Variovorax paradoxus: one gene and its partner. The protein of the gene in region 2 interacts with the protein of the main gene of each other region in a pairwise test. Links are inferred from orthologs where the notes say so. Each region holds a gene or a part of one and is shown on either strand. Other genes may lie near its edges.

Region 1 (14,436 bases), 2.7 Mb from region 2 along the record:
CTGGATCTGCACCGTGGCGTCGAGCGCGGTGGTCGGCTCGTCGGCCAGCAGCAGCTGCGGCTTGCAGGCGAGTGCGAGCGCGATCATCGCGCGCTGGCGCATGCCGCCCGACATCTCGTGAGGGTAGGCCGAAAGGCGCCGCTCGGGGCTCGGGATGCGCACGCGCTCGAACAGCGCGAGCGCACGCTGCTGCGCCTCGGCCTTGCTCATCGACTCGTGGCGGCGGATCGACTCGACGATCTGCGCGCCCACCGAATACACCGGATCGAGCGCGAGCAGCGGCTCCTGGAAAATCATCGAGGCGACCTTGCCGCGGAAGTCGTCGAGTTCGCGCGCGGGCATCGCGAGCACGTCGCGCCCCGCCACCTGCACCTGCCCGCCGATGCGCGTTCGGCGTTCGGGATGCAGGCGCAGCAGCGTGCGCATGGTCACGCTCTTGCCGGAGCCCGATTCGCCGATCAGCGCCACCACCTCGCCGCGCTGCACCTCCAGGCTCACGCCGCTGACCGCATGCACGGGCTTGCGGCCGCCGCTGAAGCTGACGCTGAGGTCGCGCAGGCGGACCATCGGCTCGGAAGAAGGGGGTGGGTTGTTCATCGTCGTCGTGGTCATCATGCGTTCATGCCGCCCTGGCCAGCGGCACGGCCATCGGATGTCCGCTGCCGGGCTCGTGGACCAGGCAGCTTGCCGCATGCCGCTCGCCGGTGGCGATGGGCTCGGGCGCGACCTGGCTGCAGACCGGCGCGGCCAGCGCGCAGCGCGGATGGAAGCGGCAGCCCGTGGGCGGGTTGATCGGGTTCGGCGGGTCGCCCGCGAGCGGCGCTTCCTCGGTGCGGTGGTCGGGGTCCATCGAGGGCATCGACGAGAGCAGCGCGCGCGTGTAGGGATGCGCGGGCGCATCGTAGAGCGCGTCGGCCGGCCCGATCTCGGCCACCTGGCCCAGGTACATGACCATCACGCGGTCGCTCATGTAGCGCACCACGTTGAGGTCGTGGCTGATGAAGAGATAGGTCAGGCCGAACTCGGCCTTGAGATCGAGCAGCAGGTTGATGACCTGCGCCTCCACCGACTTGTCGAGCGCCGACACGGCCTCGTCGAGGATCACCATGCGTGGCTGCAATGCGAGCGCGCGCGCGATGTTGACGCGCTGGCGCTGTCCGCCCGACAGTTCGTGCGGATAGCGTTCGGCAAAGCGCTGCGGTTCGAGCCCGACGCGCGCGAGCAGGTCGCGCGCACGCGCCACGGCCTCGCGCCGGCCGACGCCGTGCACCTGCGGGCCGAAGGCGACGGAGTCCTCGATGGTCAGGCGCGGATTCAGCGAGGCGTAGCTGTCCTGGAACACCATCTGCACCTGGCGCCGAAATTCTTTGAGCGGCAGCTCGCGCCCGCCGACCTCGCGGCCGTCGAAAATCACTTCGCCCCGGGTTGGTGCGATCAGCTGCATCAGCAGCCGCGCGGTGGTCGACTTGCCGCAGCCCGATTCGCCGACCACGCCGAGCGTCTCGCCCTTGAGCACTTCGAAATCGACCCCGTCGACCGCGCGCACCACGCCGCCGCCGCGGCCCAGAGGGTCCTTCTTGAGCGGGAAGTGCTTGACGAGTCCTGTGATGGTGAGAAGCGGTTGTGCGGGGCCGCCGATGTCTTTCATTGCGTCCATGGGGTCATGCTCCTTTGTTGCTTTTGTTCTTGGCGCTGATGTTCTTGGCGCTTTTGTTCGGGGCGCTTTTTTTTCAGGGCGCGTGCACAGGCCACCGGGTACTCCCCTCCGCGAATGTCCCCCGGCCTGCGGCCTCCTCCTTGATTTCGCTGCGGGGAGCACCCGATGCCCTGTGCACCTGGGCACGCTGCTGGTAAACGGCTGATCAACGACCGCTGCGCATAACGCTCCCGTCGATGGGGTGCCTTGCGCAGCGAAATCAAGGGGGAGGCCGGAGGCCGGAGGACATTCGCGGAGCAAGGTACCCCGTCGGCGGGAGCGCGCCCCGAACGAAAAGCCTCAAACACAACGCGGCGAACAAAAAGAGACGCCATCCCTATCCCTTGTTGTCCATCGCCGACCGCAACCCATCGGACAGAAGATTGAAAGAGATCGACGTAATGAAGATCATCGCCCCCGGCAACGCAGCCACCCACGGCTGCACATAGATCGCTGTGCGCAGCGTGTTGAGCATCAGGCCCCACTCCGGCTCCGGTGGCTTCACGCCCAGGCCCAGGAACGAGAGGCCCGAGGCCAGGATCATCGACACCGCGATCAGGCTCGTGGCGTAGACGAAGATCGGACCGAGCACATTGCCCAGCACATGCACCCGCACGATCGTGAACGGGTTCGCGCCCGAGGCGCGCGCCGCCTCCACGTAGTCGCGCGTGCGCACCTGCGTGGTCACGCTCTCGGCCACGCGCGCGATCTGCGGAATGAACACGATGGTCAGCGAGATCAGCGAATTGACCACGCCCGCGCCGAGCGTGCCCGACAGCGCGATCGCCAACAGCACCGACGGAAACGCGTAGAACACGTCGATGGTGCGCATGATCAGCGTGTTGGTGAAGCCGCCCGCGTAGCCCGCGACGATGCCGATCACCGTGCCGAGCACGAAGGCGCAGACCACCGGCGTGATGCCGATGAACAGCGACAGCCGCGCGCCGACGATCAGGCGCGACAGCATGTCGCGGCCCAGCTCGTCGCTGCCCAGCGGCAGGCCTGCGGTGCCGATCGGCTTGAGCCGCTTGAGCATCGAGGAGGCATAAGGATCGGCCGGCGCGAGCCAGGGGCCGAACACGGCGAGGCCGATCAGCAGCAGCACCACGAATGCGGCACCCATCGCGACCGGATCGCGCGTGAAGCGCAGCAGCGCCGAGGTCCAGTAGCCGCGCGAGCGCTGCATCGGCAGCAGCGGCTTCAGGTCGGCAGCGCCGGCAGCAGAGGAGATGGGCAGTGCGCTCATGGTCGTCAGGCCCGCGCGATCCGCGGGTCGAGCAGCGTCTGCAGCACATCGACCAGCAGGTTGAGCAACACGAAGAACAGCGCCAGCACCAGGATCGTCCCCTGCAGCAGCGGCAGGTCGCGCTGGAAGATCGCGGAGTTCAGCAGAAAGCCGGTGCCGGGCCACGAGAACACCGTCTCGATCAGGATCGAGCCGCCGAGCAGGTAGCCCAGCTGCAGGCCCATCACCGCGAGTGCCGTAGGCGCCGCGTTCTTCACCATGTGGCGGAACACGCCGACATGCGTGAGGCCCTTGGCGCGCAGCCCGACGATGAATTCCTGGTCGAGGATGTCGGCCACCAACGCACGCACGGTGCGCGCGATGATGCCCATCGGGATCACCGACATCGTGAGGGCCGGCAGGATCAGGAACTGCAGGTGCTCCCAGTCCCAGTCCCAGTCGCTCGAGCCGCCCGGGCCCGCGCCGGTGGCCGGCAGCCACATGAGCTGCGACGAGAACACGATCACCATCACCATGCCCAGCCAGTAGTGCGGCACGCTCACGCCCAGCACCGACAGCATCGAGGCGAAGCGGTCGAGCCACGAATTGCGGAAGTAGCCCGCCACGAAGCCGAACAGGCAGCCCAGCACGAAGCCGATAAAGGTCGCCACCACAGCGAGCCGCAGCGTGTTGCCCACAGCCGTGAGCACCTCGCCTGCGACCGCGCGGTTGCTCGCGATCGAAACGCCCAGGTCGCCATGCAGCGCGCGCCAGACCCACATCGCGAACTGCTCGGGCAGCGAGCGGTTGAAGCCGTAGAGCTCCCGCAGCTGTGCCTGCAGGTCGGCCGAGGCGTCGGGCGGCAGGATCGACACCAGCGGATCGCCGGGCGCGATGTGCACGAGCAGGAAGCACACGAGCGCCACGCCGATCATGATCGGCACGGCGTAGACCACGCGGCGCAGCAGATAGGCGAGCATCAGTCCATCGTCATGGTTGCGATGTCGATGAACCAGCTTTTCGGCTGCACCACGTTCTTGACCTTGGCCGACAGCGCGCGCGGACCCACGTCGTGCGCGATCCACACGAACGGCGCGTCGTCCACGATGTGCGCATGCAGCCTGGCGAGCGCGGCGTCGCGCGCCTTGTCGTCGAAGCTGGTGCGCGCATCGGCCACCAGCTTGTCGACCTCGGCGTTGCCGTAGTAGCCCCAGTTGTTGGACACGGGCGGGAAGGTCTTGGTGCTCACGAAGCGCACCATCGCGAAGAAGGGGTCCATCGCCGCGAAGCTCACGTTGGTTGCGTTGGCGCCGTTGGCCGACGGGTCCTTCACGCCCTTGCGCCAGTTGGTGAAGAGGGTGTTCCATTCGATCACGTCGAACTCGACGTCGAAGAAGCACTGCTTGAGCGACTGCTGCGCGAACTCGTTCATCGGCAGCGGCTGCATCTGGCCCGAGCCCGAGGCCGAGATCTGCACCTTCACCTTGATCGGCTTGGCGGCCGAGTAGCCGGCCTGCGTCATCAGCGCCTGCGCGGCCTTCACGTCGTACCTGATGTCGAACTTGGGGTTGCCCCACCACGGATGGCCGGGCGGCACCGTGCCCTTGGGCTCGGCCATCATGCCGCCGAGCAGCTGCTTCATGCCGCCGCGGTCGATGCACAGGTTGGCGGCCTGGCGCACGCGCTTGTCGAGCCAGGGCGAGCCTTCGGCGAACGACAGCTGCCACGGCCACACATGCGGCTGCGCGTTGGAATAGATCTTGAAGCCGCGCTGCGTGATTTGCGGCATGGCGTCGGGCGCGGGGGCCTCGATCCAGTCGACCTGGCCGCCCAGCAGCGCGGCGGTGCGCGCGTTGGCCTCGGGCATCGGCAGCATCACGACCTTGTCGATCTTCGGCACGCGCTTCGCGTCCCAGTAGGCCTTGTTGGCGGCCAGCTCCAGGCGCTCGCGCGCCACGAAGCGCGTGACCTTGAACGGGCCCGAGCCCGCGGGGTCGGCCGCGAAGGCGGTCCAGGCGGCCTTGGACTTGTCGGCGGGCGTGGCGCCGGCCGCGGCGTCGAACTTCTTCTGCCACTGCGCGGGCGAGGCCATGAACAGATTGGTCAGATTGATCGGCAGGAAGGCGTCGGGCTCGCTGGTGCTGAGCTCGACTGTCAGGTCGTCGATCTTGCGCGCGGTGCGCAGCGTGGGCATGCGCGAGGCGGTCACGCCGACCTGGCTCGGGTCGAACTGCGGGGCGTCCTTGTCGAGCACCTTCTGCACGTTCCAGATGACGGCATCGGCATTGAAGGCCGAGCCGTCGTGGAACTTGACGCCGGGGCGCAGCTTGAAGACCCACTTCGTCTTGTCCTTGGCATCCACCGCCCACGAGGTGGCGAGGCCGGCAATCAGCACGCTCGGCGCATCGGCCTTGGAGAGGTCCCATTGCGTGAGCGAGTCGTAGATCGGGATGCCGGTGAAGCGGTTGCCCTCGAAGCCCTGGTCGGGCTGGCCCAGCGTGCGCGGAATGTCGGCCGCGGTCATGGCGATGCGCAGCGTCTTCTCCTGGGCCAGGGCCGGCGTCGCGAAGGCCAGGGCGGCGAGCGCCGCGCAGGCGGCCAGGGGTTTCAGGGACAGGGCAGGGGCAGCACGCTTCACATGGAACTCCGGTGTAGATGGCAAAAGAGCGAAAGAAACGCTCAAGCACGACATGTGCCAACCAGCGCCCAAAGCAGCGATGCGACAATTCCCATGCCATGACAGACACCCTCACGATCACCCGCCCCGACGACTGGCACCTGCACGTGCGCGATGGCGCCGCCCTCGAAGCCGTCGTGCCCCACAGCGCGCGCCAGTTCGGCCGCGCGCTGGTCATGCCCAACCTGCGCCCGCCCGTGACCACCGCGGCGCAGGCCATGGCCTACCGCGACCGCATCCGCGCGGCGGTGCCGCAGGAGACGGCCTTCGAGCCCGTGATGTCGCTCTACCTGACCGACAGGCTCCCGCCCGAGGAAGTCGCGCTGGCCGCCGCTGCCGGCGTGCGCGCGCTCAAGCTCTACCCGGCCGGTGCCACCACCAACAGCGATGCCGGCGTGACCGACATCCGCCACACCTACAAGACGCTCGAAGCCATGCAGAAGCACGGCCTGCTGCTGCTGGTGCATGGCGAGGTCACCGACCCGGCCGTCGACCTGTTCGACCGCGAGGCTGTCTTCATCGATCGCGTGATGATTCCGCTGCGCCGCGATTTCCCCGAGCTCAAGGTGGTGTTCGAGCACCTCACCACCCAGGAGGGCGCCCACTACGTGCGCGATGCCGGCCGCTTCACCGCAGCCACCATCACCGCGCACCACCTGCTCTACAACCGCAACGCCATCTTCACCGGCGGCATCCGCCCGCACTACTACTGCCTGCCCGTGCTCAAGCGCGAGACGCACCGCGTGGCGCTGGTCCAGGCGGCCACCAGCGGCAGCGACCGCTTCTTCCTGGGCACCGACAGCGCGCCGCACCCGGCCCACCTGAAGGAGCATGCGCTCGGCTGCGCCGGCTGCTACACCGCGCTGACCGCCATCGAGCTCTATGCCGAGGCCTTCGACAACGTGGACGCGCTCGACAAGCTCGAAGGCTTTGCGAGCTTCCACGGCCCCGACTTCTACGGCCTGCCGCGCAACAGCGGCACTATCACGCTGAAGCGCGAAAGCTGGACCCTGCCCGAGACCGTGCCCTACGGCGACGCCACGCTCAAGCCGTTGCGCGGTGGTGAAACCATCGCCTGGAGACTCGCATGACACCCACCCCGCGTGTGATGCTGCTGATCGATGCCGACAACGTCTCGGCCGACGTGATCGAGCAGGCCGTGCAGCGGACCCTGGCCGAGCACGGCGCGGTCCATGTGCGCCGCGCCTACTGCAACGCCGAAACGGCGCTCAAGCAGCAGGCGCTTTTCAAGCGGCTGTCGGTGCGGCCGATGGTCAATCTCTCGGCCGGCAAGAACAGCACCGACATCGCGCTGGCGGTCGATGCGCTCGACCTCGTGATTGCCGAGCGCCCCGACGTGGTGGTGCTGGTGTCTTCCGATTCCGACTTTGCGCCGCTCGTGATCCGCCTGCGCGAAAAGGGCTGCCGCGTCTGCGGCCTGGGCCAGCAGGGCAAGACCGGCGAAGAGACCGTGGCGGTCTACGACGAGTTCACCGACCTGCAGCATCACGGCGCGCCGATCGCGCCCCGCACCGCGCCGGCAAGGAAGGCCGCGGCCAAGGTGGCCGCGAAGCGTGCGCCGGCCAAGACGCAGAAGACCGACGAGAGCGCGGCCACCCCGGCCCGCAAGACCGCTGCCAAGACGCCCGCCAGGGCCCCGGCCCGAAAGACCGCCAAGGCAGCGAAGCCGCCACAGGCGCAGCCGCCTTCCGAGGCCGCCGAGTTCATCCTGCGGGCGGCGCCTGCGCTGCGCAGCGGTGCCGACGTGCCGCTCAACGACGTGGCCCAGGCCCTGCGCGCGGCCGGGCTGCTCGGCAAGCACGGCAGTTCGCTCAAGCTGTTCGACAAGCTCCCGGCGGAGTTCGCCGTGCTGCAGCACCCCGACCGCATCCGCTGGACCGGAGCCGCCGCGCCTTGAGCCTGGCGGCGATCGACTGGGCGCAGCCCTGGTTCGCGCCTTATCGCGCCATCGGCCAGGCGGCGGCGCAGGCGGCGCTCCACACCTCGGTCGCAGCCGCGCTGCAGCAGGAAGCGGCGCCAGGTTTCAGGCCCGCCTTTGTGCCCCAGTCGGAGCTGCCCGCGGGACAGGCCTATGAGGCCCACATCTTCCAGACCGGCACCGTGCCGACGCGCGACAACCTGCACGACTTCTTCAACGGCCTCGTCTGGCTCGCTTTTCCGGAGGCCAAGCGCCGCCTCAACGAACTGCAGGCCGCCGAGATCGCCCGCGCGGGCGTCGGCGCCACGCGCGGCCCGCTGCGCGACGCGCTCACGCTGTTCGACGAGAACGGCGCCGTGCTCGACGCGCCTGAGCCGCTGTGGCGGGCGCTGGCCGCGCGCGACTGGCACACCCTTTTCGTGGCGCAGCGCACGTTGTGGCCCGAGGCGCGCCTGTGGGTGTTCGGCCATGCGCTGCTCAAGAAACTCGCGACCCCGCGCAAGGCGCTCACCGCGCATGTGCTGCTGCTTCCGCCGCCGGCTGCCGGTGGATCGGCGGCGTTCGACGACCGGGCGCTGGCGCGCAGCCTCGTGCCGGAATACCTGGCGCAAAAACCCTTTGTTCCGCTGCCGGTGCTCGGCGTGCCGGGCTGGTGGGCCGGCAACGCGGCGGCGAATTTCTACGACGATTCCAAGGTCTTCAGGCCCGGCCCGTAGAACTTTTGCTCCTATCATCGCTCTACCCGCGAGCCGCGGTGCGGCTCCTCCAGAACCCGAACGACACAGGAAGAGCACCATTTTCTGCACGGCTTGAAGGGGGCCATCCGGTCCTCATCTATGCGGCAGCATTCCCCACGGAGAATTCAACTTGAAACGTATCCTTCTGTTCGTTTTGACCAATGTGATGGTCGTTGCAGTGCTCGGCATCGTCGCCAGCCTGCTCGGCGTCAACCGCTTCCTGACGGCCAACGGGCTGAACCTCACGGCACTGCTCGGCTTCGCGCTCATCATGGGTTTCGGCGGCGCGATCATTTCGCTCTTGATCAGCAAGCCCATGGCCAAGTGGACGACCAAGCTGCACATGATCGACAACCCCCAGTCGCCCGATGAGGCCTGGATCGTCGGCACCGTGCGCAAGTTCGCCGACAAGGCCGGCATCGGCATGCCCGAGGTCGGCATCTTCGAGGGCGAGCCCAATGCCTTCGCGACCGGCGCCTTCAAGAACTCGTCGCTGGTGGCGGTGTCCACCGGCCTGCTGCAGGGCATGACGCGCGAAGAAGTCGAGGCCGTCATCGGCCACGAGGTGGCACACATCGCCAACGGCGACATGGTCACCATGACGCTGATCCAGGGCGTGATGAACACCTTCGTCGTGTTCCTGTCGCGCGTGATCGGCTATGCGGTCGACAGCTTCCTGCGCCGCGGCGACGACCGTTCGTCGGGCCCGGGCATCGGCTACTACGTGAGCACCATCGTGCTGGACATCGTGCTGGGCTTTGCCGCCGCCATCGTGGTGGCGTGGTTCTCGCGCCAGCGCGAATTCCGCGCCGATGCCGGCGCGGCCGCGCTCATGGGCCAGAAGCAGCCGATGATGAACGCGCTGGCCCGCCTCGGCGGCCTGCCGGCCGGCGAGTTGCCCAAGGCGGTGGAAGCCATGGGCATCACGGGCAGCATCGGCAAGCTCTTTGCCACGCACCCGCCGATCGAAGAGCGCATTGCGGCGCTGCAGAACGCACGCGGCTGATCGATCGATCCGCGCTGCAACGGCAAAAAAAGCCGCCACGGTTCGCCGTGGCGGCTTTTTCTTTGGGCCGGCGCGGGCGCGGGCGCGACGGCCGGGCGATCAGGCCGCCGGAGGCGCCGGCTGCCGGTCGGCCCGTGCGCGTGCGAGCGTGCGGCCCACTTCGTCGGCATCCATGCCGTACATCTCGGCGAACTCGTGCTCGCTGCTGCGGCCGCTGGCCTCGAAGGCGCGCAGCAGCGCTTCGCGCTTGGCGGCCTGCCGGGCCAGTTCGGCCAGCGCCTCGTCGAGCACGGCGTTGGTTTCTTCGTCGCGCGAGCGCACCAGCACCGCATAGGCCTCGCGGTCGAGGCCCGAGGCTTCGACGGCGCGGGCGATGCGCGCCACCAGCTGCGGGCGCAGGTCTTCGCCGCTGCGCTGGGCGCGGCGGCGGTGCAGCTCGAGGATGGCGTGGTGCACATGCTCGGGCGCAACCGGCTCGACCACGTTGCCGTCGAGATCGTGGCGCGCAAGGCCCGCCGCCACTGCTTCGAGGTAGCGCGTGGAGCGTGCGTGCAGGCCCAGGGCGACCTTCAGGTCGTCCTTCTTGAAATCGTCCGGGTGCTTTTCGAGCAGGTCCTGGAACACGCCGAGCTTCAGCGGCAGAAAGCGCGCGCCGAACATGTTCGGATACAGCTCGAACAGTTTTTCCAGCGCGGGGTGCACCTTGCGCGCGCGCTGCGGCTGTTGCTGCTGCGCCGCCTGCTTCGGCTTCTGCTGCTTTTGCTGCTGCTGCCGTGGCTGGCGCGGCGCGCGCGGCGACCGGGGCGGTCGCCCATCGGCGTTCGGCTGCTGCTGCTGCGGGGCGGCGCCCTCGGCTTCCGCCGGCTGGACTTCCTGGATTTCTTCTTGGGGCGTGGCGGTGTCGGTCATCGGTCGGTTCTTGTCAGGTTGGCTGGCAGCGGCGGGAAAAAAAGATTCCGCGCGTTCAGCGCGGGCGGAACATCTTGAACAGATTGTCGGGGCTGATCTCGAAATAGTCGGCCGGGCCGCCGCCGCGCAGGATGGGCTGCGCCGCGGCGGTGTCGTAGATGCCGTTCTTCAGCAGGTGCCGCGCGATGTGCACGCCCACCACTTCGCCGAGGATCAGCCAGGTGGGTACCGGCACGCCGTCCACGCCTTCGAGCTGCAGCAGCTGCGTGAGCCGGCATTCGAAGGACACCGGGCTCTCGGCCACGCGCGGCACCGCGATGTGGCGCGACGCCGCGGGCGTGAGGCCGGCAAGCTCGAACTCGTTCACCTCGGGCGGCACGGCCGCGCACGACCGGTTCATCTGCTCGGCCAGCGGCCGGGTGGCCAGGTTCCAGCCGAACTCGCGCGTCTGGCGGATGTTGTGCAGGCTGTCCTTGGCGCCGATGCTCGCAAAGCCCACGATGGGCGGCGTGTAGTTGAAGGCGTTGAAGAAGCTGTAGGGCGCAAGGTTGAGCGCGCCGTTCTCGTCCTGCGACGAAATCCATCCGATCGGCCGCGGACCGACCATCGCATTGAACGGATCGTGCGGCAGGCCGTGGCCCTTGGCGGGCTCGTAGAAGTGGAAATCGTCGTTCGGCACGGGTCGTGGCTCCTTGTTTATGTCCCGGTGACGCTGCGCGCCACCGCTTCGGCCACCTTGATGCCGTCGACGCCGGCCGACAGGATGCCGCCCGCATAGCTCGCGCCTTCGCCGGCGGGGTAGAGGCCGCGCACGTTGAGGCTCTGGAAGTCATCGCCGCGCGTGATGCGGATCGGCGAGGAGGTGCGCGTTTCCACGCCCGTGAGCACCGCATCGTGCAGGTCGAAGTCCTTGATCTTGCGACCGAAGGCGGGAAAGGCTTCGCGCATCGCCTCGATGGCGTAGGCCGGCAGCGCCTGGTGCAGGTCGGTCGGCGTGACGCCGGGCTTGTACGACGGCACCACGCTGCCGAGCGCGGTCGAGGGCTTGCCCGCGATGAAGTCGCCCACCAGCTGGCCCGGCGCGCGGTAGTCGCCGCCGCCGAGCACGAAGGCGTTGGATTCGAGCTCGCGCTGCAGCGCAATGCCAGCGAGCGCATCGCCCGGCGTCTCGGGCGTCCATCCGGGAAAGTCGCGCGGATCGATGCCCACCACGATGCCCGCGTTGGCGTTGCGCTCGTTGCGCGAATACTGGCTCATGCCGTTGGTGACCACGCGGCCCGGCTCGCTGGTGGCCGCGACCACGGTGCCGCCCGGGCACATGCAGAAGCTGTAGACCGAGCGGCCGTTGCTCGCGTGGTGCACCAGCTTGTAGTCGGCCGCGCCGAGCAGCGGATGGCCCGCATGGCGGCCCCAGCGCGCGCGGTCGATCAGGCCCTGCGGATGCTCCACGCGAAAGCCGATGGAAAAAGGCTTGGCCTCGATGTGCACGCCGCGCGCGTGCAGCATCGTGAAGGTGTCGCGCGAGCTGTGGCCGAGCGCCATCACCACGTGGTCGGCGCGCAGTTCGCTGCTCGTGCCGGTGGCCTGGTCGAGCACGGTGAGGCCGCGAAGATGTTTGCCGTGGGGGCCGTCTTCGATCTGCACATCGGTCACGCGCTGCTCGAAGCGGATCTCGCCGCCCAGCGCGACGATCTGCTCGCGGATGTTCTCCACCACTTTCACCAGCTTGAAGGTGCCGATGTGCGGATGCGCGACGTAGAGGATTTCAGGCGGCGCCCCGGCCTTCACGAACTCTTCCATCACCTTGCGGCCGAGGAAGCGCGGGTCCTTGATCTGGCTGTAGAGCTTGCCGTCCGAAAACGTGCCGGCGCCGCCTTCGCCGAACTGCACATTCGACTCGGGGTTGAGCACGCTCTTGCGCCACAGGCCCCAGGTGTCGCGCGTACGCTGGCGCACGGTCTTGCCGCGTTCGAGCACGATGGGCCTGAAGCCCATCTTCGCGAGCATCAGCGCCGCGAAGATGCCGCAGGGGCCGAAGCCGATCACCACCGGCCGGGGCGCGCCTTCGGGCGCATGCGCGGGCGGCGTGTAGCGCATGTCGGGCGCGAGCTGCATGTGCGGATGGCCGGCATGCCTGGCGAGCAGGGCGGCTTCGAGCCCGGCGTCGGCCAGTTGCACGTCGACGATGTAGACCTGCAGCAGCTGCGGCTTGCGCGCGTCGAAGCTGCGCTTGAACACCTTGAACTCGCGCACGCTGGAAACCGGCGTGTCGAGGGCGGTGGCAATGGCTTGGGGGAGCGCCGCGTCGTCGTGGTCGAGCGGCAGTTTGATTTCGGAAATTCTCAGCATGTCGGTGTGGCTTGTGGTTATCAAGCAGACCGCAGATTTTACGCGCCCAGGGCGCTATGAAAGAGATAGCTGTCAGTTCGGGAGGAAGCCTTCAACCGAGAGGTAGCGCTCGCCGGTGTCGTAGTTGAACCCCAGCACCACCGCATCGGCCGCCAGCGTGGGCAGCTTCTGCGCGATGGCCGCGAGCGTGGCGCCGGAGGAAATGCCCACGAGCATGCCTTCCTCGACCGCGCAGCGGCGGGCCATCTCGCGCGCCGGTTCGGCGTCGACCTGCAGCACGCCGTCCAGCAGCGAGGTGTCGAGGTTCTTCGGGATGAAGCCCGCCCCAATGCCCTGGATCGGGTGCGGCGAGGGCTGGCCGCCGGAGATGACGGGCGAGGCCACCGGCTCCACCGCGAACACCTGCAGCTTCGGCCATTTCTTCTTGAGCACCCGCGCCACGCCCGTGATGTGGCCGCCGGTGCCCACGCCGGTGATCAGCACGTCGATGCCTTCGGGAAAGTCGGCCGCGATTTCCTCGGCCGTGGTGCGCATGTGCACGTCGATGTTGGCGGGGTTGTTGAACTGCTGCGGCATCCACGCGCCCGGCGTGCCGGCCACGATTTCCTCGGCGCGCGCAATGGAGGCCTTCATGCCGCCCGCGCGCGGCGTCAGGTCGAAGGTGGCGCCGTAGGCCAGCATGAGGCGGCGGCGCTCCACCGACATGCTGTCGGGCATCACGAGGATCAGTTTGTAGCCCTTGACGGCCGCGACCATCGCCAGGCCGATGCCGGTGTTGCCCGAGGTGGGCTCGACGATGGTGCCGCCGGGCTTCAGCGCGCCGGATTTCTCGGCGTCTTCCACCATCGACAGCGCGATGCGGTCCTTGATGGAGCCGCCGGGGTTCGCGCGCTCGGACTTGATCCACACCTGCTGCTTCGCATTGCCGAACAGGCGGTTGATGCGGATGTGCGGCGTGTTGCCGATGGTCTGGAGGATGTTCTGGGCCTTCATGGGATCTCCTTGGGCTTTTATCGGGGCAGGGCGGGTCGGTCGAAGCGCCATTGTGGAGCGGACGGCCGGCGCTCGCGAGGGTATCGAGCGATAATCCCCTGCGTGAAGCACGCCAGACCGCCGCTGGTGCAAGCCCGCAAGGGGCGACGCCGCAAGGCGCCGCGTCGAAAGACCGCACTGGAGGAACGTCCGGACTGCACAGGACAGCGCAGGAGTTAACGACTCTCCACCGTGAGGTGAGGATCAGAGCAACAGAGACGAGCCGATTGAGTTCGGGTGAAACGGGCAATCTCTGCGCGCAGCAACACCAAGTAGGCCAGTATCGAGGTGGTTCCGCTGAGCTGGCGGGTAGGTGGCATCGAGCCGTTTGGCGACAAGCGGCCCAGAGTAATGGCGGTCACGTTGGGGGCAACTCCAACGCACAGAATCCGGCTTATCGGCGGGCTTCACACTTTTTTCTTTCCCTGGCGGCCGCGGGCCGCCAGCGGGCTCAGCGCGTGAAGAGCCAGCCGCCCCTGGGCTGGCGCATCAGTTCATGCCGCCGGACCGAGCGTTCCTCGCCGTCGTCGCCCACGTACACCACGTCGAAGCGCAGCAGCTTCGGCGAGACCATCTTCCAGTTCTGGATGCGCTTGACGGTCACGCAGGCGGTCTTGTCGTGGTACTGCATCTCCGCCATCGGCCCGCCCTGGAAGCCGGTGCCGTCGAACAGCCGCCCCGGCGCCGCGAATGGGTTGAGCACGGCGCCGTTGCGCGCGGTGATGCAGGCTTCGGTGCGCACGAAGGATTCGATGGTGGGCGCGGCGCTTCGCACCACCTTGGCCACGGCCGGCGAAGGCGGCTTGGTGACGATGGCCTCGCGGATGCGCTCCACCTGCTCCTCGGTGATCGGCGCGAGCCCGCTG
Region 2 (14,440 bases):
AGCGTGGTGGTGCGGTTGCCGCGGCGCAGGTCTTCCAGCTGCGCTTCGAGCACGGGATTGGGCCAGGCACCGGCCTGCAGCACGGCCGCATCGGTGGCCTCCCGCTCGCGCGAGGCGGACGAAAGCCCGGGGTTGAACTGCCGTGCGAGCGCAAGCGCGCTGCGCAGGTCCAGCGGACCGGCGGGCTCCGCCGTTGCCGCGGCCGCGGGCCGGATCGGCGAGGGGTGGGAACCGGCAACGGGTTGTGAAAATGCCGGGGGCACCGCCAGGGCCATGACGGCCAGCGGCACGAAGAGCGTGCGCATCGAATTCTCCTGGGTTGCAAAACAACGGACGGACGAATTCGGCGAGAGCTCAGCTGCTGATGTCGGGTATCAGGGGGATGGGTCGTTCTCTCGCCGAATCAAAGGGCGAGAGGCCACGCAGGAGGCACGGGCACTTCGGAGATGTGCGAGATGAAATGTTCATCGGACACGGCGCGCAGCGACTGCGCCATTGGCAGCGCCTGCATGCGATCAGGCGCCGAGGGCAGGTGCTGCGCCTGGCCCAGATGGCAGACGGCGCAATCGCCGAGCACGGCGTTGGGCTGGGTGCCGGGGCTCTTCTGTGCGTCGTCGGTGCGGGAGCTGCCCGCGCTGCGGTCCGGCTCATGCTCGTGATGACCCCAGTGGCTCGGCTGCGCATCGCGCTCGTGCTGGCAATAGGCGGCCGATGCCGCCCAGCTGAACTGGAACGGGAGCAGAAGCAGCAGGAAGATGAGGAGCCAGCGGCGCATGGACCAAAAAGTATATCGACGGCATGTGGCACGCTGGCCTGCAATGCCCCTGCGGTCTGCAGGTTGCGGCGCAATGTAAGTCAGGCGTGCGGGATCTTGCCCCTCGCCGTGATTACGAATTCGTAACCTCCGGCGCCCCCACCCCATCGTTAACATCCGTCGATGCGAATTCTGGTCATTGAAGACGAACCCAAGCTGGGCGACTACCTGAAGAAGGGCCTGGAGGAGAACGGCTATGTGGTCGACATCGCGCGCGACGGCATCGAAGGCCGCTACCTCGCCACCGAGGGCGACTACGCGCTGATCCTGCTCGACGTGATGCTTCCCGGCATCGACGGCTTCGCGGTGCTGCAAGCGATACGGCGCACCAGCAACGTGCCCGTGCTGGTGCTCACCGCCCGCGACAAGGTCGAAGACCGGGTCAACGGCCTGCAGCAAGGCGCCGACGACTACCTGGTCAAGCCCTTCTCCTTTTCCGAACTGCTGGCGCGTGTGCAGGCGCTGCTGCGCCGCGGCAAGCCGCAGGAGTCCACCATGCTCCGGCTGGCCGACCTGGAGCTCGACCTGGCCAGCCGCAAGTGCTTTCGCGACCGCAAGCGCCTGGACCTCACGGCCAAGGAGTTCACGTTGCTGGTGGTGCTGCTGCGCCGCCGCGGGCAGATACTTTCGCGCAGCACGCTCGCCGAGCAGGTGTGGGAGATGAACTTCGACAGCGACACCAACGTGGTCGAGGTGGCCATCCGCAGGCTGCGCAGCAAGATCGACGATCCATTCGACGTCAAGCTGCTGCACACGGTGCGCGGCATGGGCTACGTGCTCGAGGATCGTTCCTGGTCGTGAGCCCGACACGGCCGCATTCGATACGCAACCGGCTCACCTCCTGGTTCGCCGCGCAGGCCTTCTTCTGCCTCAGCGTGGCCTGCCTCGCGGTGTACCTGGTCACGGCATGGAGCTTCGGCGAGAAGCAGGACGGCGAACTCGACAACAAGGCGCAGCTGGTGCGGCACCTGCTGGAGGAAGGCGAGAAGGACGGCGATCTTTCCTTCCTGCGCCACAAGCTAGAAGACTTCTTCTCGCTGCAGGACGACGTGAGCCTGTCGATCGCGCGGCAGTCCGACGGCAGCGTTTTCTTTCGCTCGGCACCGGCCGCGGGCGGGCGCTGGGTCCAGCGCGACTTCGTGCACACGTGGGGCCGGGCAGGCGGCGGCACGCCGCTTTCGATCCGCATCGGCATCGACGTGGCAAGGGATGTGGTGCTGCTGCGCCGCCTTGCATGGACACTGCTGGCGGCCACCGTGCTGGGCACGCTGCTGGTGTCGCTGACCGGCGCGCAGCTGGTGCGGCGCGGGCTGCGGCCGCTGCAGGCACTGGCCGAGCGCACCGCCGCACTGACGCCGGACCACATCAACCAGCCCATCGACGCATCGGCGTTCGCGCGCGAACTGCATCCGTGGATCACGCAGTTCAATGCCCTGCTGCTGCGCGTGCAGAAGGCCTATGTGCAACTCGAATCGTTCAATGCCGACGTCGCGCACGAGCTGCGCACGCCGCTCGCCAACCTGATCGGCTCCACCGAACTTGCGCTGTCGCGCCCGCGGCCGAACGAAGAGCTGCAAGCCGTTCTGGCCTCCAACCTCGAAGAGGTCGGCAGGCTCTCTGGCATCGTCACCGACATGCTCTTTCTGTCGCAGGCCGAGCGCGGCGCACCGCTGCGCGTGAAGGCCGGTACCAGCCTGGCGGCGCAGGCGCGCGATGTGGTCGACTTTCACGACGCCATGCTCGAGGAAGCCGGGCTCGCGGCCACGCTCACCGGCGACGCCGTGGCCGATGTCGATGCTTCGCTTGTGCGGCGCGCGCTTTCCAACCTGCTGGGCAATGCCATCCGCTTCGCAGCGCCGGCATCCCGCATCGGCATAGAGATTTGCACGGGCCCGAACGAAGCCACGCTCACTGTCGTGAACCGCGGCGAACCGATCGCGGCCGAGACGCTGCCGCGCCTGTTCGAGCGTTTCTATCGCGCCGACGCCGCAAGGGACAGGTCGGCGCGCCACCACGGCCTGGGGCTCTCGATCGTCGAGGCCATTGCGCGCATGCATGGCGGCCGCGTGTTCGCCTCCAGCGCAGATGGCGAGACCCGCATCGGGTTCGCAGTGCCGCTCGCGCGCTGAGGTCCTACGGCTTGGCGCGCGCCTGCGCTTCGGCTTCGGCCTTCTCGGCTGCGGTGGAAACCTTTGCGCGCCCCATCACCAGGTTGATCAGCGGCCCCGTCATCGCGGTGGTGGCGAGCGCCATCACCAGCAGCATGGTGAACAGTTCGGGGCCGATCAGCCCGACGTCAAGCCCGATCTTGATCACGATCAGCTCCATGAGCCCGCGCGCATTCATCAGCGAACCGGTGGCCAGGCTGTCGCGCCAGCCGTAGCCGGCGATGCGTGCGCCGGCCGCGCCGCCGGCGATCTTGCCGACGGTGGCAACGCCCACGATCAGCAGCATCGCGCCCAGGCTCGCACTGGAGAAGGCATTCGCCGTGGTGCCCAGTCCGGCCAGCGCAAAGAACAGCGGCATCAGCACGACGATGGAGATCGGCTCGATGCGTTCGCTCAGCGAGCGCAGCAGCCGGTCGTCGCGCGGCAGGCAGGCGCCGAACAGGAAAGCGCCGAACACCGCGTGCAGGTGCAGCCATTCGGTCAACAGCGCGGTGACCAGCAGGCCGATCATGAGCGAGGCCATCACCGTGGTCGAAGGTTCGCCGTCGGGCGCCTTCACGCGCAGCAGCCAGGCAAAGGCCGGCTTCAGGCCGAAAAACAGCACCGCGAGCATCACGACCACGCCAACCGTGATCTTTATGAGGCCCGCGTAGCCCTCGCCCGCGCCCACCAGGGCCACCACGAAGGCCAGCAGGATCCAGGCGAACACGTCGACCACCGCGGCGGCGCTGAGCGAGAGCTGGCCGAAGGAGGTGCGCGTCATGCCGCGGTCCTTGAGGATGCGCGCCATGACCGGAAAGGCCGTGATGGAGAGCGCCGCCGCCATGAACAGCGCAAAGGGCCAGAAAGCGACGCCGGCCGGCGCCAGCGTGGGATACAGCGCCGGCGAGATCGCGAGGCCCAGCGCCAGCGGCACGACCACGCTGAGCACGCCTACCGCGCCGGCGGCCTTCAGCTGCGACCGCATGTTCCGCGAAGCCCGCAGTTCCAGGCCGACAACGAACATGAACAGCACCAGCCCCACCGTCGACAGCGACGAAAGGCCCTGCAGCTGGTCCCTGGAGAACAGCTGCGCGTGCAGCGACGGAAAGAGCGCGCCCATGACCGCCGGCCCGAGCATGAGCCCCGCGGCCATTTCGCCCACCACGCTGGGCTGGCCCACATGGCGAAGCACCCAGCCGCAGAGACGCGCGGTGGTGAGGATGACGACGAGCTGCAGCAGCAGTGAGGTGACGGACATGGACGAGACGGCGGTGACGGGTATCGCTCGATCTTAGTTTGCCCCGCCCGCGTCGAACCAGCGGGCGGCCCATTGATTCCTCAGCCGGCCTTCGGCGTGCGCATCAGCCGCAGCCCGTTGGCCACCACCAGCAGGCTCGCACCCATGTCGGCAAACACGGCCATCCACATGGTGGCGCTGCCGAACACCGCGAGCACGAAGAACACCGCCTTGATGCCGAGCGCCAGCGTGATGTTCTGCCACAGCACCGCGTGCGCGCGGCGCGACAGGCGGATGGTTTCGGGCAGGCGCCGCAGGTCGTCGTTCATGATGACCACGTCGGCCGCTTCCATGGCCGTGTCGGTGCCGGCGCCGCCCATCGCAAAGCCGATGTCGGCCTGCGCGAGCGCCGGCGCATCGTTGATGCCGTCGCCCGCCATGCCGGCCATGCCATGGCGCTGTTGCAGCGCCTTGATGGCAGCCAGCTTCTCCTCGGGCAGCAGGTTGCCGCGCACGTCGTCGATGCCCGCGTGCATGCCGATCGCCCGGGCCGTGGCGGCGTTGTCGCCGGTCAGCATCACGGGCGTGACGCCCAGCGCGCGCAGCTCGGCCATGGCCGCCTGCGACGAAGGCTTGATGGTGTCGGCCACCGCGAACAGCGCCAGCACGGACCGGCCGGAAGCCAGCAGCGTGACGGTGCGCCCGGCCTCTTCATGCTGCTTCAGCTGGGCTTCGAGCGCCGGACTGCAGAGGCCCTGCTCTTCGATCAGGCGGTGGTTACCAAGCACATAGCTGCGGCCTTCGTGCGTGGCCTGCACGCCGCGTCCGGGCAAGGCCCTGAAGTTGTCGACCGGCTGGGGCTGGCGCTTCAGGCCATCGGCAATGGCCTTCGACACGGGGTGGTCCGACCGGCCCGCAATGCTCGCTGCAATGGCAAAGACCGCATTCTCATCCGCCGCGCGGTCGAGCAGGCTCGATGCGACCAGCTTCGGCTTGCCTTCGGTGATGGTGCCGGTCTTGTCGAGCGCCACGGCCTTGAGCTTGCGCGCCTCTTCGAGGTAGGTGCCGCCCTTGATCAGGATGCCGCGCCGCGCGGCCGAGGCCAGCGCGCTCACCACCGTGACCGGCGTCGAGATGACGAGCGCGCACGGGCAGGCAATGACCAGCAGCACCAGCGCCTTGTAGAGGGCCTCGATCCATCCCCAGCCCATGAGCCAGGGCGTGAGCAGCGCCACGGCAATGGCCAGCACGAAGACCGCGGGCGTGTAGACGGCTGCGAACCGGTCGACGAAGCGCTGCGTGGGCGCGCGCGTGCCCTGCGCTTCTTCGACCGCATGAATGATGCGGGCGAGCGTGGTGTTGGCCGCCACGGCGGTGACGCGGAATTCGAGCGCAGCCGTCTGGTTGATGGTGCCCGCGAACACCGGGTCCCCGACCGATTTGTCGACCGGGATGCTCTCGCCCGTGACCGGTGCCTGGTCGATGGCGCTCGCCCCTTCGGTCACCACGCCGTCCAATGGCACGCGCTCGCCGGGCCGGATGCGCACGACGGCATCGAGTGCCACCGCATCGGCCTTGGCCGTCTTCCAGGTGCCGTCGGGCTGCCTGACCTCCGCCAGTTCGGGCGCCAGCGCCAGCAGGCCCTGGATGGCGTTGCGGGCGCGATCGACGGCGCGCGCCTCGATCAGCTCGGCAATCGCATAGAGCGCCATCACCATCGCGGCCTCGGGCCAGTGCCCGATCAGGAAGGCACCCGTGACCGCCACGGCCATCAGGGCGTTGATGTTGAGGCGCCCGCGCAGCAGCGCGGCAAAACCCTTCTTGTAGGTGTCGAGCCCGGCCAATGCGATGGCCGCAAGCGCGAGCCCCATTTCCGCCGCCATGGACCCGGCGCCGTCAGACGCGAGGAAGGAGACCGCCTCGGCCGCGATGGCCAGCACCAGCGCGGCCATGAGGCGCGCGAAGCCGGTGCTCATGCCCGCGATGCTCCCGGGAGCGGCCGCAGCCTGCGCGCCGGCAGCCGGGCTGCTTGCCGAATCGTTCAGCGCTTCGGGCTTGAAGCCGGCCTTGCGGATGGCATCGAGCGCGCCGGACAAGGCGCCTTCATCGGCCGTGATGGCCATCGTTCGTTCGCCGAGGCGAAAGCGCAGTCCCCGCACACCCGCGACCGGTTCGAGCGCGCGCCGGATCTCGGACTCTTCGACCGCGCAATCCATCGTCGGAATGCGGAACAGCAAGGCGCCCTTTGGGATGTCGGCAGTGTGGATGGAGGCCGCCGGCGATCCGCAGGCCGGGCTGCCGCAGCAGCTTGTTTCGGCCGCGGCTTGCGCATGCGGATGAAGGTGCGGCGCCACCGGTTTCAGGACATTCTGGTTCGTCATGAAGCCATTGGAAACCCTGAAGCAGGTGTAGAGTCAAACGCTGTAATTCCTCCACTTCAGCCCTGCCGCATCATGAAAATCGGAGAACTGGCCAAGGTCGCGAACACGCCGGTCGAAACCATCCGGTACTACGAGCGCGAGCAGCTGCTGCCCGAGCCGGCGCGCACCGAAGGCAACTACCGCATCTACGACGACGAGCATGCGCAGCGCCTGGGCTTCATCCGCCGCTGCCGCTCGCTGGACATGACGCTCGACGAAATCCGCAGCCTGCTCAGGTTCCGCGATGCGCCCGGAGAAGACTGCGGCGAGGTCAACCAGCTGCTGGACGACCACATCGGCCACGTGGCCGCGCGCATCCGCGAACTCAAGACACTGGAAAAGCAGCTGAAGGCGCTGCGCCAGCAATGCTGCGGGCCCGAATCAGCGCAGAACTGCGGCATCCTGCAGGAGCTCGACACGGCCGCACTCGCGACCGAACCCTTCGGGCAACACGCGGGGCATGTGCATGGGTCGCTGCACAACACGTCTGCGAAGCGTTCTACCTGAGGGTGAGTTATTCAGGGCGCGCTCCCGCCGACGGGAGCGTTGTTCAGAGCGGTTGTTGATCGCAAGATCAATGGCAGCGTGCCCAGGTGCACAGGGCATCGGGTGCTCCCCGCAGCGAAATCAAGGGGGAGGCCGAAGGCCGGAGGACATTCGCGGAGGGGAGTACCCGGTGGCCTGTGCACGCACCCTGAACAAGAGCACCCTGAACGTCACTTGCCGATCAGCTGCGTCAGCTTCTCCGCCTCGAAGCTCTCGTCGCGCGCCGCGTCGCAGGGCACGCAGTCCTTGGTGCCCGGTTGCGACGACAGCTTCTCGATGGCCTGCCACAGCAGCGCGATCTGATGCTCCTGGCTCGCGGCGTTGTCGACCAGGCCGCGCATCGCCTGGCTCAGCGGGTCGTCGTCCTGCGTGATGCCGTAGGCGGAGAACTTCTGCGGCGCGGCCACATCGGCGCTCTCGCCCGCCTTCGACGGGATGATGCGCGCGGGAATGCCCACCGCGGTCGCTCCTGCCGGCACCGGCTTGATGACCACCGCGTTGCTGCCGATCTTGGCGCCGTCGCCCACGAGAAATCCGCCCAGCACCTTGGCCCCCGCGCTCACCACCACATTGCGCCCCAGCGTCGGATGCCGCTTGGTGCCCTTGTAGAGCGAGGTGCCGCCCAGCGTCACGCCCTGGTAGATGGTGCAGCCGTCGCCGATCTCGGCGGTCTCGCCCACCACCACGCCCATGGCATGGTCGAAGAACACCCGCTCGCCGATCTTGGCGGCCGGGTGGATCTCGATGCCCGTGAGCCCGCGCGCCACGTGCGCGATGAAGCGGGCCGGCCACTTGAAGCCGTGCGTCCAACAGGCGTGCGCCCAGCGGTGCAGCACCACGGCATGGAAGCCGGGGTAGACCGTGATCACTTCCCAGGCGCTACGCGCGGCCGGGTCGCGTTCGAGGATGCACCGGATGTCGGCGCGCAGTCGAGGGAACATCGCTGCCTTTTGTCGTTATATCGTTATAGGAAGGGCAGTCTAAAGCCCGGCTTCTTCGCGTACGAACGTTGGGGTTTTAGTGGCTCTTGGGCGCCCGGGCCGCATCGGCCATCGCCTTGGCGATGCCGCGCAGGATGTGGATTTCTTCCGGCGTGGGCTGGGCGCGGTTGAACAGCTGCTGCAGCCGCGGCATCAGCTTCTTGGGTGCCGCCGGGTCGAGAAAGCCGATCTCCACCAGCGAACGCTCCCAGTGGTCGAGCATGCCGGCCACCGCCTTGGCATCGGCCGCCTCGATGGGCGCCGTGGCGTCGCGCACCTCGTAGCCGCCCAGCGCAAGCCGCCATTCGTAGGCCACCACCTGAATGGCGGCCCCGAGGTTGAGCGAGCCGAACTTCGGATCGGTCGGAATGCTCAGCGCCACGTTGCAGCGGTAGACGTCTTCGTTGCGCATGCCGAAGCGTTCGGAGCCGAACAGGAAGGCCACGTGCTGGTCGCCCTGCTTTGCGAGCGGCTCCAGGTGCTCGCGCGGGGTGCGCGTGGGCGGGCCGAAGTCGCGCGGGATCATGGCGGTGGCGCACAGATGCGTCACGCCGTCGAGCGCCTCGTCGAGCGTTTCGACGATGCGGGCGTTGGTCAGCACGTCGAGGGCGCCGCTCGCGCGCTGGATGGTTTCCTCGCGCCGCAGCACGTTGGCCCAGCGCGGCGCGACCAGTACCAGGTCGTCGAAACCCATGGTTTTCATGGCGCGGGCGGCGGCGCCCACATTGCCGGCGTGGCTGGTCTGGATCAGGATGAAACGGGTGCGCATGGCGGGTTGGGAGACACAAACGGGCGGAGCCGGTAAAATGCCTGATTCTCGCCGCCCGCATCGCCGGACCGCAGGGTCGCCTTCAGGGGACCTACCCCACCGTTCTTCTCACAATCCAGAATGTCGTCCCCCAACCTGCATCCCATGCTCAATGTGGCCGTCAAGGCCGCACGCGCCGCCGGCGCCATCATCAACCGCGCCGCCCTCGACGTCGAGGCCGTGCGCATCTCGCAAAAGCAGGTCAACGACTTCGTCACCGAAGTCGACCACGCCAGCGAGCAGGTCATCATCGAAACGCTGCTTGGCGCGTATCCGGGGCACGGCATCCTGGCCGAGGAATCGGGCACCGAGCACGGCGCCAAGGATTCGGACTACGTCTGGATCATCGATCCGCTCGACGGCACCACCAACTTCATCCATGGGTTCCCGGTCTACTGCGTGTCCATCGCGCTGTCGGTGCGCGGCAAGATCGAGCAGGCGGTCATCTACGACCCGAGCCGCAACGACCTGTTCACAGCCACCAAGGGCCGCGGCGCCTACATGAACGAGCGCCGCATCCGCGTGTCCAAGCGGGTCAAGCTCAGCGAGTGCCTGGTGTCCACGGGCTTTCCGTTCCGCAGCGGCGACAACTTCAAGCAGTACCTGGCCATCATGGCCGACATGATGCCCCGCATGGCGGGCCTGCGCCGCCCCGGCGCCGCGGCGCTCGACCTGGCCTATGTGGCGGCCGGCTTCACCGACGGCTTCTTCGAGACCGGATTGAATCCTTGGGACGTGGCCGCGGGTTCGCTGCTGGTCACCGAGGCCGGCGGCCTGATCGGCAACTTCACGGGCGAGCCCGACTTCCTGGAACAGCGCGAATGCCTGGCCGGCGCACCGCGCATCTACGGCCAGCTGGTGCCGCTGCTCGCCAAATACTCCAAGTTCGCGGGCATCGACGACAAGATGCGCGCCAGCGACCGCGTGCGCGCCGTGTCGGCCGCCGCGCGGCCCGGTGCCGACGAATCGGTGGACCTGTACGCCCGCAGCACCGTCACCGACCTGACGGCTGCGCCGCTCGACGGCGAGGCGCCCGCTCCCGCGGCTGCACCGGCAGCCCCCGTGCAGCGCAAGCTCACGCGCATCCGCCGCGACGCGCCCGCCAGCGGCGGCTCCTCCGAAGGCGACGCTTCCGCCAAGTGATGCAGGGGCCAGGTGCCGCCCTCCGGTTCCGTGCTGCGCTGCGCATTGCGCTGAGCCAGTACGTCGCCAGCGGCCTCACCGTCGCTCTCGGCCTGCTCGTCATCTCGGCCGGCGCGCACCTGTGGCTCGGCGCCATCGCGGCATCGGCAGCCGCGGTGGGCGTGATCGTCACGGCCCCGCCCGACCTGCCCGGCCCGCGCCGCGGCAAGTTCTTCCAGATGCTGCCGGCCCCGCTGATCGGGCTGCCGCTGTTCTTCTTCGTGCAGTTGCTGCACACCGCGCCGATCCGCCTGGGCCTGGTGCTGGTGCCCGCCACCTTCGTCGCCTTTTTGGCCATGGCCTGGGGCAAGCGGGGCATTCCCATTGCCATCGCGGTGATGTTCTCGATGATTTTCTCGATGGCCACGCCCGCGCCGAGCGGCATGGCCGAGGCGCTCGAGCGTACCTGGCACTTCGGGCTTGGCGCCGGGCTCTACGTGATCTGGGCCACGCTCGCCAACCATGCGCTGAATTGGCGCTTTCGCGTGCAGTCGGTCTCGGACGTGCTGTATTCGCTGGCCGCGCTGATGCGCACCGAGGCCAGCCAGTTCACGCCGCGCGACGACACCAGCGACATCCGCGAAACCCCCGCGCCTTTGCTGGGCCGGCTGCTGCGCGAACAGGCCGCGCTGGCCGACCAGCTGCAGGCCACGCGCGACATCGTGCTCGAATCGCCGCGCACGCCGCGCCGGCAGCGGCTGGCCGCCATGCTGGTGATCGTGCTCGAAATGCGCGACCAGCTGCTCGCAAGCGAGCTCGACCTGGACGCGCTCAAGAGCCATCCCGCGCATGCCGAGGCATTGATCGAAATGCGCCGCGTGCTCGAAGAACTGGCCGACGACACCACCGCGCTCGGCGACGCGCTGCTGATGGGCCGCCAGCCCGAGGCGGTGGCCGACCGGCGGCCGCGGCTCGCGTCGATTCATCTGTCGGGCGAAGACCATATAGCGAGCCACGGCCTGCCGGGCCCGAATGCCGCCATGCTCGCACGCGGCCTGGCCAGCCGCATCGGCCACATCAACGACGAGGTGCTGCGCCTGTCGGCCATGGCGCGCGGCGATGCCGAGCCCAATCTTGCGGTGGTGCGCGCCAACTGGCAGATGTTCGTGAGCCCGACCGACTGGTCGCTGCTGCCCTTCCTCACGCTGTGGCGCTGGGACGCGCCGCCCTTGCGCCACGCCATTCGCGCGGCGCTGGCCATTGCGGCCGGCTACACCATTGCGGTGTCGCTGCCCTGGGGCTCGCACGACTACTGGATCCTGCTGACCATCGTGGTGGTGCTGCGCGGGAGCCTTTCGCAGACGCTCGAGCGGCGCAACAGCCGCGTCGCCGGCACGCTGTTGGGCAGCGTGCTCGCGGTGGGCCTGCTCTCGGCGCATCCTTCGCCGCTCATGCTGCTGATCATCCTCACGGTGGCGCAGGCCATCGCGCACAGCTTCGCGGTGCGGCGCTACCTGATCACCGCCGTGGCGGCCACCGTGCTCGGCCTGGTGCAGGCGCACATGCTCAACGTGGGCGCCGCGCCCCTCTTCGCGCTGTTCGAGCGCATCGCCGACACGCTGATCGGCGCCGCGCTGGCCTGGGGCTTCTGCTACGTGCTGCCCTCCTGGGAGCGCGGGCAGATTCCGGCGCTGGTGGCGCGCACGCTCACCGCGCAGGCCCGCCATGCACGCCTGGCGCTCGGCCTGGGCCAGCTGCAGGCCGTCGACAGCAGTCCCGAGCTCGAATGGCGGCTCGCGCGCCGCGAGGCCTACGACAGCCTCTCGGCCCTGGTGCAGGCCACGCAGCGCTCGCTGTCGGAGCCGCGCGCGGTGCAGCCGCCGCTGGAGCCGCTCGAACACCTGCAGGCGCACAGCTACCAGCTGCTGGCGCAGCTCAGCGCCGTCAAATCGATGCTCGTACTGCGGCGCGACCGGCTCACGGCCGCCGAGATCGAAGGCCCGCTCGCGCGCACCGCGCAGCGCATCGAGGCCGCCATCGGCAGCGCACCGACCACCGGCCCGTCGCTGCCCGAAAGCCCCGGTTCCACCACCGTGGGGGGCCCGATTCCCCTGCCCGACCCGTTCGACAACGACATCAGCCCCTGGCTGCTGCGCCGGCTCGACCTGGCCACGGCACTTTCGACGCAGCTGCGCGACGACGCGGCGCGCATTCTTCAACATCTGAACGAGACAACAGAAGCAACGCCCACCACTGCCTGATGAACCAAGAGCTCCTTGCCCACCCCTGGTTCGGTACCTGGCTCGCAGCCCTGATCGCCGTTCCGCTCGCGCTGCTGATCCACCGCATCGGCGGCGTCGTGCTGAAACGGATCACCCGTCCCGCGCCTGCATTGCACGCGATGGTGCTCAACTGCAACGCACCGGCGCGGCTCGTGCTGCCGCTGGTGGCGCTGCTGCTCATCTTCCAGGCCGCGCCCGAGGATCTGCGCTTCCTCGGCAGCGTGCGGCATTTCAACGGCCTGCTGCTGATCGCCGCGACCACCTGGCTCGCGGTGCGGGCCATCAGCGGCTTTGCCGACGGCGTGCTCGCGCAGCATCCGTCCGACGTTGCCGACAACCTGCAGGCGCGCCGCGTGCTCACGCAGACGCGCGTGCTCGCGCGCACGGCCATGTCGGTGGTGCTGGTGGCCGGCGGCGCGATGATGCTCATGACCTTTCCGGGTGCGCGCCAGGTCGGCGCCAGCCTGCTGGCCTCCGCGGGCGTGATCGGCATCGTGGCCGGCCTGGCGGCCAAGCCGGTGTTCAGCAACCTGATCGCCGGGCTGCAGATTGCGCTGGCGCAGCCGATCCGCATCGACGACGTGCTGGTGGTCGAGGGCGAATGGGGCCGCGTCGAGGAGATCACGGGCACCTTCGTGGTGTTGAAGATCTGGGACGACCGGCGCCTGATCCTGCCGCTCAGCTACTTCATCGAGAAGCCGTTCCAGAACTGGACGCGCCACTCATCGCAACTGCTCGGCTCGGTCTTCGTCCATGCCGACTACGGCATGCCAATGGGGCCGCTGCGCGAAGAGGTCGAACGCATCGTGAAGGCGGCCCCCGAGTGGGACGGCCGCTTCTTCAACCTTCAGGTGACCGATGCCACCGAGCGAACCATGCAGGTTCGCGTGCTCTGCACCGCGGCCACGTCGAGCCTTGCGTTCGACCTGCGCTGCAAGGTGCGCGAAGGGCTCATCGGCTTCATGCGGCGGGAGTATCCGCAGTTCCTGCCGAGGATGCGCATCGAGAGCGAGGGCATGCAGGCTGCCCGCGCGGAAGGCCCGATGGTTCAGGAAGCCGCGCCACCGCACTGATCCGCGGGGCGGCGGCGCAGCGGCGGACGCTGGAGCTTGGTGAAGGCGCGCAGCAGCCACTCCGCCGGACCGTAGGCAAAGCGGCGCATCCACCACCGGCTCAGTACCACGTTGCCCGCGAAGATCGCGAACGCAACCGCAAATGTGGCTAGCGGCCCGATCATTCCGATCCACCGCAGCCTATAAGCGAGAAAGATCCACGCGCAGGCCAGCGATTGCAGCAGGTAGTTCGACAGTGCCATGCGGCCCGCCGGCGCCAGCAGCTGCACCAGCACGCGGCCCCGCGCGCTCTGGAACACGAGCAGCATGCCGGCCGCGTAGGCGGCAGACAAGAACGGCGCCGTCAGCAGGGTGATCGCAAGGCCCTGGATATCGCGCACCGCGTCGTTCAGCCGAAGGGTTGGAAGGGCATCGGCCAGCGCCCCGGGCAAGCCGATGGCGAGGCCCCACAGGAGCACCCGCCGCAACAGGGTGCGATGCACCTCGACATGCGCGAGGAGCCCGCGCCTGCCGGCAATGAACCCCGCAAAGAACATGGCCAGCGCCTCCGGCGCCTGCACCAGCCCGGTGATCCACCAGGTCTGTGAGATGTCGCGCAAGTGCTGCACGACCACCATGGCGGGCGTGGCGCGGTAGGCGGCCAGCGCCGCGGCGGCCTCGGCGTATGCCGCCTGCGTTGCCATCAGCATGTCCGCATGCGTGTACATCTGGCCGACGGCAGCCCACAGCAGCGAAGTGAGCAGCACCAGCGCGATCGCCGCACACGCCATGAACACGTCCCCGCGCCGCCGCAGCACGAGCAGCACCGCGCCCAGCACCGCATAGGTGGTGAGGATGTCGCCGTAGTAGAGCAGCGCGGCATGCACCACGCCGATGACCCACAGTCCCACGAGCCGCCGTGCCATGCGCGGCGCAAAGGCATTGCCCTCGCGCTCGGCCGCCCGCATCTGCAGCGTGAAGCTGTAGCCGAACAGGAACGAGAACAGCAGGTAGAACTTGTTCTCGAAC

Evidence for each region.
Region 1: the proteins of cysE (region 2) and cysK interact in binary tests that used the Escherichia coli proteins (3 or more experiments, as listed by UniProt). The link is inferred for Variovorax paradoxus from one-to-one orthologs.

The regions. Positions count from the first base shown.
Region 1 is NZ_JAUSXL010000002.1:1,083,022-1,097,457, reverse strand. What follows is about bases 11,572-14,436. They hold cysK (cysteine synthase A), read right to left. Parts: upstream 13,532-14,436; coding sequence 12,611-13,531; downstream 11,572-12,610. Other genes in these bases: QFZ47_RS08860 (hypothetical protein), read right to left, coding at 14,022-14,436; QFZ47_RS08875 (NAD(P)/FAD-dependent oxidoreductase), read right to left, coding at 11,572-12,538. In the rest of the region: QFZ47_RS08930 (ABC transporter ATP-binding protein), read right to left, coding at 1-567; QFZ47_RS08925 (ABC transporter ATP-binding protein), read right to left, coding at 620-1,657; QFZ47_RS08920 (ABC transporter permease), read right to left, coding at 2,034-2,942; QFZ47_RS08915 (ABC transporter permease), read right to left, coding at 2,948-3,901; QFZ47_RS08910 (ABC transporter substrate-binding protein), read right to left, coding at 3,901-5,559; pyrC (dihydroorotase), read left to right, coding at 5,658-6,689; QFZ47_RS08900 (NYN domain-containing protein), read left to right, coding at 6,686-7,516; QFZ47_RS08895 (DUF3025 domain-containing protein), read left to right, coding at 7,513-8,253; protease HtpX, read left to right, coding at 8,405-9,280; QFZ47_RS08885 (ProQ/FINO family protein), read right to left, coding at 9,380-10,189; QFZ47_RS08880 (flavin reductase family protein), read right to left, coding at 10,245-10,868; more of QFZ47_RS08875, read right to left, coding at 10,886-11,571.
Region 2 is NZ_JAUSXL010000002.1:3,814,962-3,829,401, reverse strand. The notes cover bases 6,224-9,092. They hold cysE (serine O-acetyltransferase), read right to left. Parts: upstream 8,109-9,092; coding sequence 7,338-8,108; downstream 6,224-7,337. Other genes in these bases: QFZ47_RS21660 (inositol monophosphatase family protein), read left to right, coding at 9,037-9,092; QFZ47_RS21665 (RNA methyltransferase), read right to left, coding at 8,185-8,916; cadR (Cd(II)/Pb(II)-responsive transcriptional regulator), read left to right, coding at 6,655-7,128; QFZ47_RS21680 (heavy metal translocating P-type ATPase), read right to left, coding at 6,224-6,582. Also shown: QFZ47_RS21705 (TolC family protein), read right to left, coding at 1-305; cation efflux protein, CzcI family, read right to left, coding at 404-775; QFZ47_RS21695 (heavy metal response regulator transcription factor), read left to right, coding at 938-1,615; QFZ47_RS21690 (heavy metal sensor histidine kinase), read left to right, coding at 1,612-2,943; QFZ47_RS21685 (cation:proton antiporter), read right to left, coding at 2,948-4,222; more of QFZ47_RS21680, read right to left, coding at 4,303-6,223; more of QFZ47_RS21660, read left to right, coding at 9,093-10,098; QFZ47_RS21655 (FUSC family protein), read left to right, coding at 10,098-12,338; QFZ47_RS21650 (mechanosensitive ion channel family protein), read left to right, coding at 12,338-13,432; QFZ47_RS21645 (DUF418 domain-containing protein), read right to left, coding at 13,408-14,440.